DNA from 2 places in the Arthrobacter sp. AD-310 genome. Region 1 is predicted to be linked to the other one. Evidence: predicted binding sites of a transcription regulator. Region 1 holds the regulator's gene; the other holds the start of a gene.

Region 1 (7,665 bases):
TTCCGGCCAGCAGATCCGGGTGCGGATCCTGGTCGACGGGCACACAGACTATGTGGCCTTCGACCACATCCAGCTGGGTGCCTTGATGACCCGGACGGCCGGGCTTGTGGCGCCGGTCTGGATCATCGACCCGCAGGAGAACGTGGAAGTGGCGGGCGGCAGCGTGAAGATCACCGGCCGCAGCACGACGCCGGGCGGCAAGCTTCGCTGGCAGATACTCCGCGCCGGGAACGATGGAAACACCGAGCCGTTCCTCACGGGAGAGACGACGGCCTCCGCGGAACAGGGGCAGGCGGGTGTTTTCACTCTTGCCCTGAACCTTCCTGCAGGCAGCTACGAGCTCCGGGCCGCGCAGGCAGGGTCCGGAGGCGGCCCCGACCAGTACGAGGACACCCGGAGCTTTAAGGTCAGGTAGCGGCCCAGCGGCCGAGGATGTCGCTGGCGAGCACGACGGCGGCCGGTCCGGCCGTGGACGAGCGCAGGACGTGGTGCCCCAGCAGTGCGGTCACGGCGCCCTGGTCGCACAGCCTGGTCACCTCGCGGGGGCTGATGCCGCCTTCCGGGCCCACAATCAGCAGCACCTCCCGGTCCGCCGCTTCCCCGTCGCCGCCCGGGGAGCCCGTCCCGTTCCACGCCTCGAGGACCCAGGCCTCAAGGACTTTGCGCAGCGGGCGTACTGCGTCCTCGTGCAGGATTACCGCCAGGTCAGCGGTCTTGACCACGGCAGACAGGCCGGCGGTGTCGACGGCGGGCCGTACCTCCGGAATCCAGGCCCGCCTCGCCTGCTTGGCCGCGGCCGTTACTACTGACTGCCACTTGGCGTGGGCTTTGGCCGCCCGGTCGCCCTTCCACCGGACGATGGACCGTTCCGACTGCCACGGGACCACGGCATCGATTCCCAGTTCCGTGGCTGTCTCGATGGCCAGCTCGTCCCGGTCGCCCTTGGCAAGTGCCTGGACCAGCACCAGCCGGATGGCGGGCCTGTCTTCAACCGCAACGGACGTGCACTCAACCTCCAGCCGGGACGGCGTGGCGGACGTGACGCGGCCGGTGACCCGGGTGCCCGCGCCGTCCACCAGGTCAACGGCTTCACCGGGGGTGAGGCGTTTGACTGTCACGGCATGACGGGCTTCAGCACCGTCGAGGGCAAAATGCCCTCCAGGGGTTACGGCGTCGAGGGCTCCGGCCGGTGTGAAGAAGACGGGATTGCTCACCTTTACAGGTTCCCGAGGCGGTCCCGCCATTTGGCGAACATACCGCCGCTGGCGGCAAGCTTGCCCTCGGTGATCTGTTCACCCCGCAGCTTTGCCAGCTGCCGGAGCAGGTCTTCCTGGGTGGCGTCCAGCTTCGCCGGCGTCTCCACTTGGAGGTGAACCTTGAGGTCGCCGCGGCCATACCCGCGCAGGTGGGTGACGCCCAGGCCGCGGAGCGTGATGATTTCGCCGGACTGGGTTCCGGGCTTGACGTCGATCTCCTGGGTTCCGTCGAAGGTTTCCAGGCTGACGTCGGTGCCCAGGGCGGCCGCCGTCATGGGGATGTTCAGCGTGGCATGGAGGTCGTCGCCGTCGCGGACGTAGGTGGGGTCGTTGTTGACGCGGATTTCGACGTACAGGTCACCGGTGGGTCCGCCGGCGGGGCCCGCTTCGCCCTGGCCGGCGAGCTGGATGCGGGTGCCTGTGGCGACACCGGCCGGCACCTTGATGGTGAGGGACCGGCGGCTGCGGATGCGTCCCTGGCCGCTGCATTCGTTGCAGGGGTCCTTGATGACCGTGCCGAAGCCTTCGCAGGTGCCGCAGGGTGCAGCGGTCATAACCTGGCCCAGGATGGAGCGGACAGCCCGCTGGACCTGGCCGCTGCCGCCGCAGATGTCGCAGCGTTCCGGATGCGTGCCGGGGCGGCAGCATGAGCCCTCGCAGGTGGGGCAGGTCACTGCCGTGTCCACCTCGAGCTTCTTGTTGACGCCGAAGACGGCGTCGCGCAGTTCGATCCGGACGCTGATGAGGGCGTCCTGGCCACGGCGCACCCGGGAGGCCGGGCCCGTTGAACCGCCGGCGCCGAAGAACGTGTCGAAGATGTCCTGGAAGGCGAAACCCTGGCCGGCGTAGCTGCCGCCGCCGAACCCGTTGTCGGTACCGTTTTCATTGCCGGTGGTGTCGTACACCCGCCGCTTCTGCGGGTCCGAGAGCACCTCGTAGGCGTGGGTCACGGCCTTGAACCGGTCTGCTGCCTCTTCACCCGGGTTGACGTCCGGGTGCAGGGTGCGGGCCAGCTTGCGGTAGGCCTTTTTGATTTCTTCCCCGGTAGCCTCCGGTGAAACTCCAAGGACTTCGTAGTGGCTGCTCAAAGTTCGTATCTCTTCCTTGTTGTACTGCGTGCAGTGGGGTGCCCTGGTTGCGGCCGCGGGCGCCGTGGCGTCCGTGCGGGCCGGTCAGGGACCCAGGATCCGGGAAAGGTAGCGGGCAACGGCCCTGACGGCGGCCATGGTGGTGGGATAGTCCATGCGGGTTGGCCCCAGCACGCCGATTTTCGCCGCGCTGTCCGGGCCATAGCCGGTGGCCACCACGGAGGCTTCGGCGAGACCGTCGTAGGGGTTCTCCCGCCCGATGCTGACGGCGACGCCGCGGTGGTCCTGCGCCATTTCGCTGAGCAGGCGCAGCATCACCACCTGCTCCTCCAGTGCTTCCAGCACAGGCCCGATGCTGAGCGGGAAGTCCACGTTGGAACGGGCGAGGTTCGCTGTACCTGCCATCACCATGCGGTCCTCGCGGCTGCTGTGCGCCAGCAGTTCCAGGCCGTGGGCAAGTGCCTGCGCCGCCTGGCGCTGTGCCGGGCCTACGGCGGAGACGACGGCGGGAAGGGACTGGCTGAGCTGGCCCAGCGGGGTGCCGGCGAGCGACCCGAGGAACCGGGTCCGCAGCGAGGAGATGGCGTCGTCCCCGAGGTCCTGCCCGACGTCGATGACGCGCTGCTCCACCTTGCCGCTGTTGGCGATCAGCACCACAAGCACCTTACGCGGCGCCAGCAGGACAAACTCGATGTGGCGGACCAGGGCCCGGCTCAGGTGCGGGTACTGGACCACTGCCACCTGGTTGGTGAGCTGGGAGAGCAGCCGGACCGTGCGCTCAAGGACATCGTCGAGGTCGTCGGAGCCTTCGAGCAGGGACTGGATGGCACGGCGTTCGGCCTGCGACAGCGGCTTCACGGCGGAGATCTGGTCCACGAACAACCGGTAGCCCTTGTCGGTCGGGATCCGGCCCGCGCTCGTGTGGGGTGCGGTGATCAGGCCTTCGTCCTCGAGCGCAGCCATGTCGTTGCGGATTGTGGCACTGGAAACGCCCAGCTGGTGCCTCTCCACCAGCGCTTTGGAACCCACCGGTTCCCGGGAGTGGACGTAGTCCTCCACAATGGCCCGCAATACTTCCAGTTTGCGTGGCTCGCTCACACTCCACCTCCATCCAGGGTCAGGGCGGCCGCAGCGCCCGTACAACCATCAGAATCGAACCAACATGGTTAGCACTCGACATGCCTAAGTGCTAACAGTCTATTATGCCTCGCGCCGTTGTTAGCATTGGTACCGCTCCGGGCGACATTCCGGCGGCACTGATCTAGAACCAGGCGGAGTCGATCCATGGATTACCAGAACTGGGGGGCCCGGGACATGTCCGCTCCCGTCCGCACCCAATTGCCGGAAGTGCCCGTTGAACGCGGCATGGTGCTCGAGGATGTCCAGTCCGGGTGGGTCGGCGCTGTGACCCGGGTGGAAAAGTCCGGCGGCATGCACGTTGTGGCCCTGGAGGACCGGCGGGGAAAGTCCCGCACGTTCCGGCTGGGTTTCGGCTTCCTCCTGGAGGGCCGCGCCATCCGGCTGATGCCGCCGGCACCAAAGCAGGCAGCCGGAGCGACGGCTGGACGCACCGCGTCAGGGTCGGTACGCGTCGCGAACCAGCGCGCCCAGGTGGCGAAGGCGAGCCGGATCTGGGTCGAGGGCAAGCACGACGCCGAACTTGTGGAGAAAGTCTGGGGAGACGACCTGCGGGTCGAAGGCATCGTCGTCGAACCCCTGCACGGCATCGACGACCTCGCCGGCGCGGTGGCCGATTTCCGTCCCGGGCCTGGACGGCGGCTGGGCGTGCTTGTGGACCACCTGGTGCCGGATTCCAAGGAGTCCCGGATCGCCGATGCCGTCATGGCATCCCCCGGCGCCGCCGGCAACGTGCTCATCGTGGGCCACCCATATGTGGATGTGTGGCAGGCGATCCGCCCGGCCGTCCTTGGGATTGAGCAGTGGCCGGTGGTGCCGCGCGGCCAGGACTGGAAGACCGGAGTCCTCGCGGCGTTCGGCTGGCCGCACGCAACCAAGGAAGACATCGGCCTCGGCTGGCAGAAACTGCTGGGCGCGGTCCGCACCTACGCCGACCTCGAAGCCTCGCTGCTGGGCCGGGTCGAAGAAGTGATCGACTTCCTCACCGTCCCCTAACTTGAACGCCGACCGGAACGCCGAGCGGACCGGACCGCCGGAACGCTGTAACCCAGTATTCTTGGTACTGCAGGTCTCGGGGAACTGTCGCACGCGCAACAGGAAACCACCGGCATTCCGCACCATTTGCACTCTCGAAGGAACAGACTGTGGCAGAAAACGCACGTGATCACAGGGACAGCCAGGGCGGCGCAGGCCGTTCCGAATACCATGGCGTCCCGGCGAACGCGCTGCCTTTGACGGCAAACGAGGACCGGCAGTGGGCCACGTTGTCGCACTTCGGCGGAATCCTCGGCTGCGTCCCGGCCCTGCTCATTTTCCTGATCTTCCGCGACCGCGGTCCGTTCACGGCGCAGGAGTCCAAAGAGGCACTGAACTTCAGCCTGCCGCCCACCATTGCTGCGGTGGTAGCCAACATCCTGGTGTTCATTCCAGTGATCGGCAACATCTTCGCCGTGATCGCCACGCTGATCTGGATCGCCCTGACCTGCTTCTCCGTCTCCGCGGGCATCCACGTGAACAAGGGCCAGCCGCACCGGTACCCGTTCAACCTGCGCTGGATAAAGTAGTCCCCGCCGGCGTGGGCCTAGCAGGGCGTTATTCCGGCTAGTCCGGCAGGACCCTGCGGACCACAGCGTCAGCCAGCAGGCGGCCCTTCAGGGTGAGGACCAGCCTCCCTTGGAACGCCGCGGCGGGGTCCACGAGCCCGTCGGCGATGAGGCCTGCGATCTGGTGTCGCCCGCCGGGACCAAGCGCCGCAACCTCGAGCCCGCTGCGCAGCCGCGCTTCGAGCATCACCCGCTCGACACCCCGGGTTTCGTGGTCCAGGGTTTCCCGGCCCGCTGCGGGCGACACGCCCTGGGAAAGGCGCCCGGCGTAGGCGGTGGGGTGCTTGACGTTCCACCAGCGGACCCCGCCCACGTGCGAGTGTGCGCCCGGGCCTATCCCCCACCAGTCGTCGCCGCGCCAGTAGGCGAGGTTGTGGCGGCACTCCTGCCCGGGGGTGCGTGCCCAGTTGCTGACCTCGTACCAGCCGAGCCCGGCTTCGGTGATCAGCTGGTCGGCGAGTTCGTACTTGTCGGCGTGGTCGTCGTCGTCAATCCCCGGGACCTCGCCGCGGCGCATCTGCGCCGCCAGCTTGGTGCCTTCCTCGACTATCAGCGCGTAGGCGCTGATATGGTCCGGCTGGTAGGACAGCGCGGTCTCGAGGGAATGCCGCCAGTCCTCCAGGGATTCGCCAGGTGTGCCGTAGATCAGGTCCAGGCTCACCGCGAGTCCGGCCTCGCGCGCCCACTGCACCACTTGCGGCACCCGGGCGGGGCTGTGGGTCCGGTCCAAAACTTTCAGGACGTGCGGAACCGCCGACTGCATACCAAAAGAAACGCGTGTGAACCCGGCCGCCTTGAGGACGGCAAGGGACTCCGGCGTGACCGAGTCAGGGTTGGCTTCGGTGGTCACTTCCGCGCCGTCCTCGATCCCCCACTCGTCGACTGCCGCGCGCAGGATCACCGCGAGGTCCTCAGCGGGAAGCAACGTGGGGGTTCCGCCGCCGAAGAACACGGTGCTGAGCTTCCGGGCCTGCACCCCGGACCCGGCCAGCGCCCGGGCAGCGAACGAAACCTCGGACACGGCCGTCTGTGCGTAGGCGTCCTGCGAGGCACCTCCGCCCAGTTCGGTGGCCGTGTAGGTGTTGAAGTCGCAGTACCCGCAGCGCACCGCGCAGAAGGGGATGTGGACGTACAGCCCGAACGCCCGTGCCGCCGCACCGTCCGCTGCCTGCGGGGGCAGCAGACCGTCCGACGGGGCGGGGTCGCCGAGGGGAAGAACGCTAGGCATTGCTGCGGCCTTTGGTGCATACGGCCACTGTCATCACTACTTCTTTGCCTTGTCCTTGGACTCGTCGGTGGTCAGGGCGGCGATGAACGCTTCCTGGGGGACCTCCACACGGCCCACCATCTTCATGCGCTTCTTGCCTTCCTTCTGCTTTTCCAGCAGCTTGCGCTTACGGGAGATGTCGCCGCCGTAGCACTTGGCCAGCACGTCCTTGCGGATGGCGCGGATGCTTTCCCGGGCGATGATGCGGGAGCCGATGGCTGCCTGGATGGGCACCTCGAACTGCTGCCTCGGGATGAGCTCGCGGAGCTTGCTGGTCATCATCACGCCGTACGCGTACGCCTTGTCCTTGTGGGTGATGGCACTGAAGGCGTCCACCTGTTCGCCCTGGAGCAGGATGTCCACCTTGACCAGGTCGGCTACCTGTTCGCCGTCGGCCTTCCAGTCCAGCGAGGCGTAGCCGCGCGTCTTGGACTTGAGGATGTCGAAGAAGTCGAAGACGATTTCGGCCAACGGGATCCAGTAACGGAGCTCCACGCGGTCCTCGGAGAGGTAATCCATCCCCTTCATCTGGCCGCGGCGGCCCTGGCAGAGCTCCATGATGGCGCCAACGAACTCATTCGGGGCAAGGATGGTGGCCGACACCATCGGTTCCCGGACTTCCTTGATCTTTCCGGCCGGGAATTCGCTGGGGTTGGTGACGGTGAGGACGTTCTTGTCCTCCAGGGTGACCTCGTAGACCACGTTCGGCGCGGTGGAGATCAGGTCCAGGTTGAACTCCCGTTCCAGGCGTTCGCGGACGATTTCGAGGTGGAGCAGGCCCAGGAAACCGACGCGGAAGCCGAAGCCCAGTGCCGCCGACGTTTCGGGTTCGTAGATCAGCGCGGCGTCGTTGAGCTTGAGCTTGTCCAGCGCGTCACGCAGGACCGGGTAGTCGGTGCCGTCCAGCGGGTAGAGCCCGGAGAACACCATTGGCTTGGGGTCGGCGTAGCCGCTGAGGGATTCCGACGCCGGCTTGGCCAGGTTGGTGACAGTGTCACCAACCTTGGACTGGCGGACGTCCTTAACGCCGGTGATGAGGTAGCCCACCTCCCCGACGCCGAGGCCCTTCGATGGGGTGGGCTCGGGCGAGCTGACGCCGATTTCGAGGAGCTCGTGCGAGGCCTTGGTGGACATCATCTGGATGCGCTCACGCGGGTGCAGCATGCCGTCCACCACCCGGACGTACGTGACCACGCCGCGGTAGGTGTCGTAGACGGAGTCGAAAATCATGGCACGGGCGGGAGCGTCGGCGTTACCTACCGGCGCCGGAAGGTCCGTGACGATCTTGTCGAGCAGCGCTTCAACACCAACGC
Region 2 (7,665 bases), on a different contig from region 1:
GGGACCCGAGCAGCGCGACCAGGACGCGGCCACGGCCGCGGTCGCCGATATGACGGTGGAGGAAAAAGCCGGGCAGGTCCTCATGCCGTTCTACCCCGGGAACCAGGTGGAAGCCCACGCCGCCACCATCCAGCGGCTGCACCTCGCCGGAACGATCATCATGGGCGACAACGTCCCCAGGGATCCCCAAGGCCGGGTGGACACGGCAGCGATGGCCGCCATCAACCAGCGGCTTGCTCAGGCCACTGCGGCCGACGGCGATCCCTGGCCCGGGCTCATCGGCGTGGACCAGGAAGGCGGGTTGGTGGCACGGCTGGGTCCGCCCCTGACCGAGTGGCCTGCCCCCATGAGCTATGGCGCGGCGGGCAGCGAAGCGCTGACCCGCGAGGCCGGCCAGGGACTTGCCGGCGAGCTGGCATCGTTGGGCTTCAACGTTGATTTCGCCCCGGACACCGACATCACCATGGGCCCCCAGGATCCCACCATCGGGGCCCGCTCCATGTCCTCCGACCCGGCCGTAGCCGCTGTTCACGGTGCGGCATTCTCGCAGGGCATGCTGGCCGCCGGTGTGCTCCCGGCGGTCAAGCACTTCCCGGGGCACGGATCCGTGACGGCCGACTCCCACCAGAGCCTGCCCGTCCAGCCTGCGGGCGTCGAGGAACTAAAGGCCAAGGACTGGAGACCCTTCCAAACCGCCATCGAGGCCGGCATGCCGATGGTGATGACCGGACACATCGCCGTGCCCGCGCTGGAACCGGGCGTCCCGGCGTCGCTCTCCGCCCGTACCTATGCGGCACTGCGCGGACTTGGATTCAAAGGCGTGGCCGTGACGGACGCCCTCAACATGGGGGCAGTGACCAAGCAGTACCCCGGCGGAGCCGCTGCGGTCATGGCCCTCGCCGCCGGCGCCGACCTGCTGCTGATGCCGGCCGACGTCGCCCAGGCACACGCCGCGATTGTCGCCGCCGTCAAGGGCGGAACCCTGCCGGCCGAACGGCTGGACGAAGCCGCCCGGCGGGTGGCCACGATGATGGCCTGGCAGGGCAGGCGTGCCGCCGCAGGAATTCCAGCCGGGGCCGCCGCTCCGGTCGCGGCACGAGTTTCGGCAGCGGCCGTGACTGTTGTGTCAGGGCCGTGCACCGGACCGCTGGTGCCCGGCGCCGTCCGGGTGTCGGGCGGCGCGCCGGGGGACAAGGAACGTTTTGAGGCCGCGGCCGCACGCGCCGGGCTTGCCCTCGGTTCCGGGCCGCTGGTCAACCTCATCGGGTACGGCGGCCGTCCCGCCGGCGGGGACATTGAGGTGGCCCTGGACGCGCCCTGGGCCCTGGCAGGATCGCCGGCGCCGGTCAGGCTGGCCCTGTACGGGCGCAGCGAGGCCGCGTTCGACGCCCTCGCCGCCGTCCTGGCAGGCAAGGCGGCCGCCCCCGGGAACCTGCCGGCCGCCGTCGGAAACATCCCTGCCGGGGCCGGCTGCCCTTAATCTGCCAACCAAGTCGGGTGGGACCGAGTTTAATGGTCGGGTGCCCATTCTGAATAAAGACATGACCCTCTGCATCTCCCTGTCGGCCCGCCCCAGCAACAACGGGACCCGGTTCCACAACCACCTCTACGAACAGCTGGGGCTGAACTGGATCTACAAGGCGTTCGCGCCCACCAACCTGGAGCAGGCCATCGCCGGGGTCCGCGGGCTGGGTATCCGCGGGTGCGCCATCTCGATGCCGTACAAGGAGGACGTCATCGCCCTCATCGACGAGATGGACCCCTCCGCCAAAGCCATCGACTCGGTCAACACCATCGTGAACACCGACGGCCACCTCAAGGCCTACAACACTGACTACACCGCCATTGAACAGCTGCTCGCCAGCAATAAGGTGCCCACGGATTACACGGTCCTGGTCCAGGGTGCCGGCGGCATGGCCAAGGCTACCGTGGCGGCGCTGCGGGACGCCGGTTTCAAGGACGTCACCGTGATCGCGCGGAATGAGGCCACCGGGCGGGCGCTCGCGGACCAGTACGGCTTCGAGTGGCGGGAAGCGCTCGACGGCGGCACGGCGGACCTGATCATCAACGTCACGCCCCTTGGCATGGCGGGAGGGACGGAGGCCGGAACCCTGGCTTTCCCGGCCGAAACCATCGAGGCGGCGAAGCTGGTCTTTGACGTCGTGGCCCTGCCGGCGGAAACTCCGCTCATCCAGGCTGCGCGCGCAGCCGGGAAACCGGTCATCACCGGCGCCGAGGTGGCAACCATCCAGGCCCTGGAGCAGTTTGTGCTTTACACGGGTGTCCGGCCCGGCGCGGATCAGGTGCGTGCTGCCGAGGAGTTCATGCGGGCGCAGTAGCTGCCCGTGCCCGTGCCAACGGCATAGGAGTGCCTACTGCGCGGGCGCCGAGCTGTCGGGCACCGGGTCCACGACGACGGCCACCCGGTCCTCCCCGATGCGGGTCAGGACCAGGGTGGCGGTCTTCCCGGCACCTTTCTGTCCCGGGTTCCTGCCTGCGTTTTTCCCGGTGGGCAACAACTGCTTCCGCAGTTCTTCCGGGGTAACCGCGGTGCCGCGCTTCTTGATGTCCAGCACGGTGATGCCCTCCTGCTTCACCCACGCTTTGAGCGCCTTCACGTTGTAGGGCATCACCTCCCGCACCCTGTAGGCCTTGGCGAACGGGGTGTCCATCAGTGTGGGCGCGCAGATGTACGCGATGTGCTCATCCACCAGATGCCCGCCAAGCTCCAGCGCGACGTCGGCCACGAGGCCGGCGCGGATAACCGCGCCGTCCGGTTCATACAGGTATCCCTCCACGGGGCCCAGCGGGGCGGCCGGACCGGCGCCAAAGTCTTCACCGCTGGTCAGTTCCGCTGCACCGGACGGGCCAAGCACCAGGGCGGAACGCCGCACTCCGGGGCGGCGGACGGCGTTGAACCACAGCGCCACCTCGGTCACGTCGCCGGCCACGGACACCCACTGCGCCTCGCAGCCCTGGGGCACCAAGTCGTGCGGCATGCCCGGCCCCATCTTCACACCCACAGCCTTGCCTGATTCCGCGAGGGATTCCACGAAGGACAGCGGCGGCGAAAACGCCTCCGGGTCCCAGATGCGCTTGGTACCCGATGTGGACGTGACCCGGCGGGCGGGGTCCAGCCAGACGCCGTCGATCCCCTCAAGGTCAACCGCCGTGGCGTCCGCGTGGACCACCCTGGCGTTCGGGAACGGAATGAGGTTGACCGTGGCGCAGGCCGCCGTCGTCTCATCCATTTCCACCGCGGTGACGTTCAGGTCAAGCGAGGCCAGGGCCAGGGCGTCGGCGCCGAGGCCGCAGCCCAGGTCCGCGACGTCGGCCACACCGGCAGCGGCGAACCGCTGCGCGTGCCGGGCGGCAACGTTCAGCCGGGTGGCCTGCTCCAGCCCGGCCTGCGTGAACAGCATCTGCCGGGCGAATTCACCGAACTTGGCCTCCGCCTTCGTGCGCAACCGTGACTGGGTCAGGACGGCGGACACCAGCTCGGGGGAGTGGCCGGCCTTGCGGAGGGCGGAGTTCAGCTCGAAGGATGAGTCTTCCCGGTAGGGCCCAAGGGATGCCAGCAGCTCCCAGCCTTCAGGGGTGAGCAGCGGTGCGATCTGGTCCTGGGGAGCTTGGGGCATGGGTTCCAGCCTAGTGGAGGAGCGTGCGGCGGGGATGCCGATAATGTTGAAACCATGGAAGACACCGCAGGCCCCCAGCAGTCCGGAGAAGACCAGCCCACGGACCGGGGTCCTGCCAGGTATGCCCGCCCCGCTCTCATCGCGGCGTCCGTGATTGCCGTCGTGTGCCTGGCCCTGCTGGTGATCATCTTCTTCCTGGACACGTTCAACGCCACCGTCTACTCGGTGGGCGGCAGCAGCATCGACGACGACACCCAGGAAGCCCGCGACATCCGCGGCCTGTACACGGGAGCCCGGGCCGGCAGCATCGTATTCCTTGTGGCATCCCTTCTGGTGGCGGCTGCGGCGGCCGTTCTGTTGTACCGCGGCAGGAATCAGGGGACGCGGGACTCCGACGGCGGCGAGGACGTCGACTTCGACGACCTGGGCCGCTGAGGCTTCTGCCCCGCACTGGTCAGCAGCACCCCTGAGATCACCAGGACTCCGCCCACCACCTGCGCCACGGTGATGGGCTGGCCCAGCAGCACCGTGATGACGGCCGTGAAGACCGCGATCAGGTTCAGGTAGTTCCCCGCGTTCGCTGCGGTGGTCCTTTTCAGTGCCAGGTTCCACAGCAGGTAGGAGCCCAGCGACGGGAACAGGGCGATGAACGCCAGCGACCAGCCTTCAGCGGGGGTGGAGGGCAGCCCGGCGCCGGCAGCGGCCGCGACGGGGGCCAGGACGACGACGGCCATGGCCACCTGCACGGCGGTGGAAGTAATGGCCGGCAGCGCGAGCCGCCGGGCAATGATCGTGTAGAAACCCCAGACGGTGATTGCTGCCAGGATCAGCAGCTCGCCGGCGTTGACCGAGAAGGTCAGCAGCCGCTGGAAGTCCCCTCCGGTCAGGACCAGCAGCACGCCGGCCAGCCCCATCCCGATGCCCAGCCAGCTCACAGGCCGGGGCCGGTCCTTGAGCAGCACAACGGCCAGCACCAGTATCAGGGCAGGGTTGGCAGCCGTCACCAGGGATGCGTTCAGCGCTGACGTGTGCTGGAGCGCGCTGTAGAGCAACAGGGTGTAGCCGCTCATGCCCAGGGCACTCAGCAGCAGCAGGGTTGGCCACCTGCGGAGCACGGCATTCCAGTCCGGCCGGTCGATCGCCTGGGCCAGGAGGAGCAGTGGTACGGCAGCCAGGACCCAGCGCCAGAAGGTCAATTGAAGGGGTGACATGGTTGCCATGGCGGCGTGGCCCACCACGAAATTGCCGGCCCAGAAGAGATTGGCAAGGATCAGGTATACCGCAGCACGCACCGCACCAATCTACCTGCCGGTTGTTCTCCAATGACGAAACGCTGGCACTCGCCTTGACCGAGTGCTAACCCGCACATAGAGTCTTCATTAGCACTCTCCCTAGGAGGGTGCTAACACATGAAGAGCTGCCAGCCAGGCTGCTGCCGGCACCGCGACGACGGTTGCCAGCCACGGCAATCAGCTTTCCAGTCCACGAATTTGCTGACGAAAAGGAGAGGTCCGAGTGTCGGTCTCTATTAAGCCTCTTGAGGATCGTATTGTTGTCCGCCCGCTCGAAGCCGAGCAGACCACGGCTTCCGGCCTGGTGATCCCGGACTCCGCACAGGAGAAGCCCCAGGAAGGCGAAGTTGTCGCAGTTGGCCCCGGCCGCTTCGAAGACGGCAACCGCGTACCGGTCGACGTAGCCGTCGGCGACGTCGTCATCTACTCCAAGTACGGTGGAACCGAAGTCAAGACCGGCGGCACCGAGTACCTCGTGCTGTCCGCCCGCGACGTCCTGGCGATCGTCGTCAAGTAACTTTTTCGGATCCCCGTGCCGCCGTCCATGCTCCGAGCTGGCCGGCGGCGCGGGGTTCTGTCTTGAAAGGACACAACCATGGCAAAGCAGCTTGCGTTTGAAGACGCTGCCCGCCGGTCGCTTGAGGCCGGCATCGATAAGCTCGCCAACACCGTCAAGGTGACGCTCGGCCCGCGCGGCCGCAACGTTGTCCTGGACAAGAAGTGGGGCGCGCCCACCATCACGAACGACGGCGTCACCATCGCCCGCGAGGTGGAACTGGACGACCCGTACGAGAACCTTGGCGCCCAGCTGGCCAAGGAAGTCGCCACCAAGACCAACGATGTTGCCGGTGACGGCACCACCACCGCCACGGTCCTGGCCCAGGCGCTGGTCAAGGAAGGCCTGCGCAACGTTGCCGCCGGCGCTGCCCCCGGCCAGATCAAGCGCGGCATCGAGGTTTCGGTTGAAGCCGTCGCTGCCCGCCTGCTGGAAAACGCCCGTCCCGTCGAGGGCACCCAGGTTGCCAGCGTCGCCTCCATCTCCGCGCAGAGCGACGAGGTGGGCGAACTGCTCGCCGAGGCCTTCGGCAAGGTGGGCAAGGATGGTGTGATCACCATCGAAGAGTCCTCCACCACCCAGACCGAACTGGTCCTCACCGAGGGCATGCAGTTCGACAAGGGCTACCTGTCGCCGTACTTCATCACGGATGCGGACCGCCAGGAAGCTGTCCTCGAGGACGCCCTCATCCTGATCAACCAGGGCAAGATCTCCTCGCTGCAGGAATTCCTGCCGCTGCTGGAGAAGGCGCTGCAGGCGTCCAAGCCGCTGTTCATCATTGCCGAGGACGTCGACGGCGAGGCGCTGTCCACGCTGATCGTCAACCGCATCCGCGGCACGCTGAACGTCGTGGCCGTCAAGGCTCCGGGCTTCGGCGACCGCCGCAAGGCCATGCTTCAGGACATCGCCACCCTCACGGGTGCGCAGGTTGTCTCTCCGGAACTGGGCCTGAGCCTGGACACCGTCGGCCTCGAGGTGCTCGGCACCGCCCGCCGGATCACGGTCACCAAGGACAACACCACCATCGTGGACGGTGCCGGATCCGCCGAGGACGTCTCCGCACGCGTTGCCCAGCTCCGCGCGGAGCTGGCCCGCACGGACTCCGACTGGGACCGCGAGAAGCTCCAGGAGCGCCTGGCCAAGCTGGCCGGCGGCATCGGTGTCATCAAGGTCGGCGCCGCCACCGAGGTTGAACTGAAGGAAAAGAAGCACCGCATCGAGGACGCTGTTTCCTCCACCCGCGCCGCCCTCGAAGAAGGCATCGTGTCCGGTGGTGGTTCGGCCCTGATCCACGCCCTCAAGGCACTGGATGAGGATCCGGCCGTCCAGGCCCTCGAAGGTGACGCCGCTGCCGCCGTCGGCATCGTCCGCCGCGCGTTGACCCAGCCGCTGCGCTGGATCGCCCAGAACGCCGGCTTCGACGGCTACGTCATCGTGGCCAAGGTTGCCGAGCTCGAAGCGAACCACGGCTTCAACGCCAAGTCCGGCGAGTACGAGGACCTGATCGCCGCGGGCGTCATCGACCCCGTCAAGGTCACCCGCGCCGCCCTCCGCAACGCAGCCTCCATCGCAGCCCTGGTTCTCACTACTGAGACCCTGGTTGTCGAGAAGGCCGCCGAGGAAGACGAGCACGCAGGCCACAGCCACTAGCTCATCAGGCTGTCAGCAACAACAGACCCCCGGCCGCGTGCCGGGGGTCTGTTGTTTTTCCGGCCGGTGGTGGGCTTGTCGAAAGACGGCTATTTTTGCCGGGCCTCCTGAACCGGGCAAGGAATTGTCGGACCCTCTTGGCATGCTTGGTTCATGGAAAGCGGAGCAGTCATCGCCGGGGAGTTCCGGGGCGTGGAGGGCATGGCCTCGGTTGCGGCTGGTGTTGCGTCTGTGGCTGGTTTCGTGGACGAGCTTGCCGGTGTTGTCGCTGGTAACACCCGGTCTGGGGCCGCCACTGATTCTGCTGATCGTTCGGCCTGTGGTGATCCGTTGCGGGAGTTTTCTGATGCATGCCTGGACGGGCTGGCAGTGATCGCACGTCTTGAGGCCGCCACGGCGGCGGTGAAGGTGCGCCTGGTGGACGGCCACGTGGGTGCTGTGGCCGGGATGCAGGACCCGGCGTCCGGCCCGGAGTGGGTGAAGGGCCGGGAGATGGCTACGGTGGCCGAAGTCGCGTGTGTGCTGACCA

Evidence for each region. The regulator HrcA, encoded in region 1, represses chaperone genes, less so after heat shock. The targets are predictions, from matches to a motif close to TTNGCACTCGNNNNNNNCGAGTGCNAA.
Region 2: the regulator HrcA is predicted to act here: its motif matches at 4,972-4,998, upstream of groES (co-chaperone GroES).

The regions. Positions count from the first base shown of each region.
Region 1 is NZ_BAAHNO010000034.1:40,091-47,755, forward strand. Features, by position in the region: gene ACYQ1Z_RS18285 (GerMN domain-containing protein) at 1-415, shown strand, start outside; gene ACYQ1Z_RS18290 (16S rRNA (uracil(1498)-N(3))-methyltransferase) at 408-1,214, opposite strand; gene dnaJ (molecular chaperone DnaJ) at 1,217-2,344, opposite strand; gene hrcA (heat-inducible transcriptional repressor HrcA) at 2,429-3,442, opposite strand; gene ACYQ1Z_RS18305 (DUF3097 domain-containing protein) at 3,629-4,477, shown strand; gene ACYQ1Z_RS18310 (DUF4870 domain-containing protein) at 4,627-5,046, shown strand; gene hemW (radical SAM family heme chaperone HemW) at 5,084-6,313, opposite strand; gene lepA (translation elongation factor 4) at 6,350-7,665, opposite strand, start outside.
Region 2 is NZ_BAAHNO010000009.1:65,558-73,222, reverse strand. Features, by position in the region: gene ACYQ1Z_RS06080 (glycoside hydrolase family 3 N-terminal domain-containing protein) at 50-1,480, shown strand; gene ACYQ1Z_RS06075 (shikimate 5-dehydrogenase) at 1,521-2,339, shown strand; gene ACYQ1Z_RS06070 (class I SAM-dependent methyltransferase) at 2,373-3,638, opposite strand; gene ACYQ1Z_RS06065 (hypothetical protein) at 3,693-4,073, shown strand; gene ACYQ1Z_RS06060 (DMT family transporter) at 4,013-4,930, opposite strand; gene groES (co-chaperone GroES) at 5,154-5,447, shown strand; gene groL (chaperonin GroEL) at 5,526-7,136, shown strand; gene ACYQ1Z_RS06045 (HNH endonuclease signature motif containing protein) at 7,290-7,665, shown strand, end outside.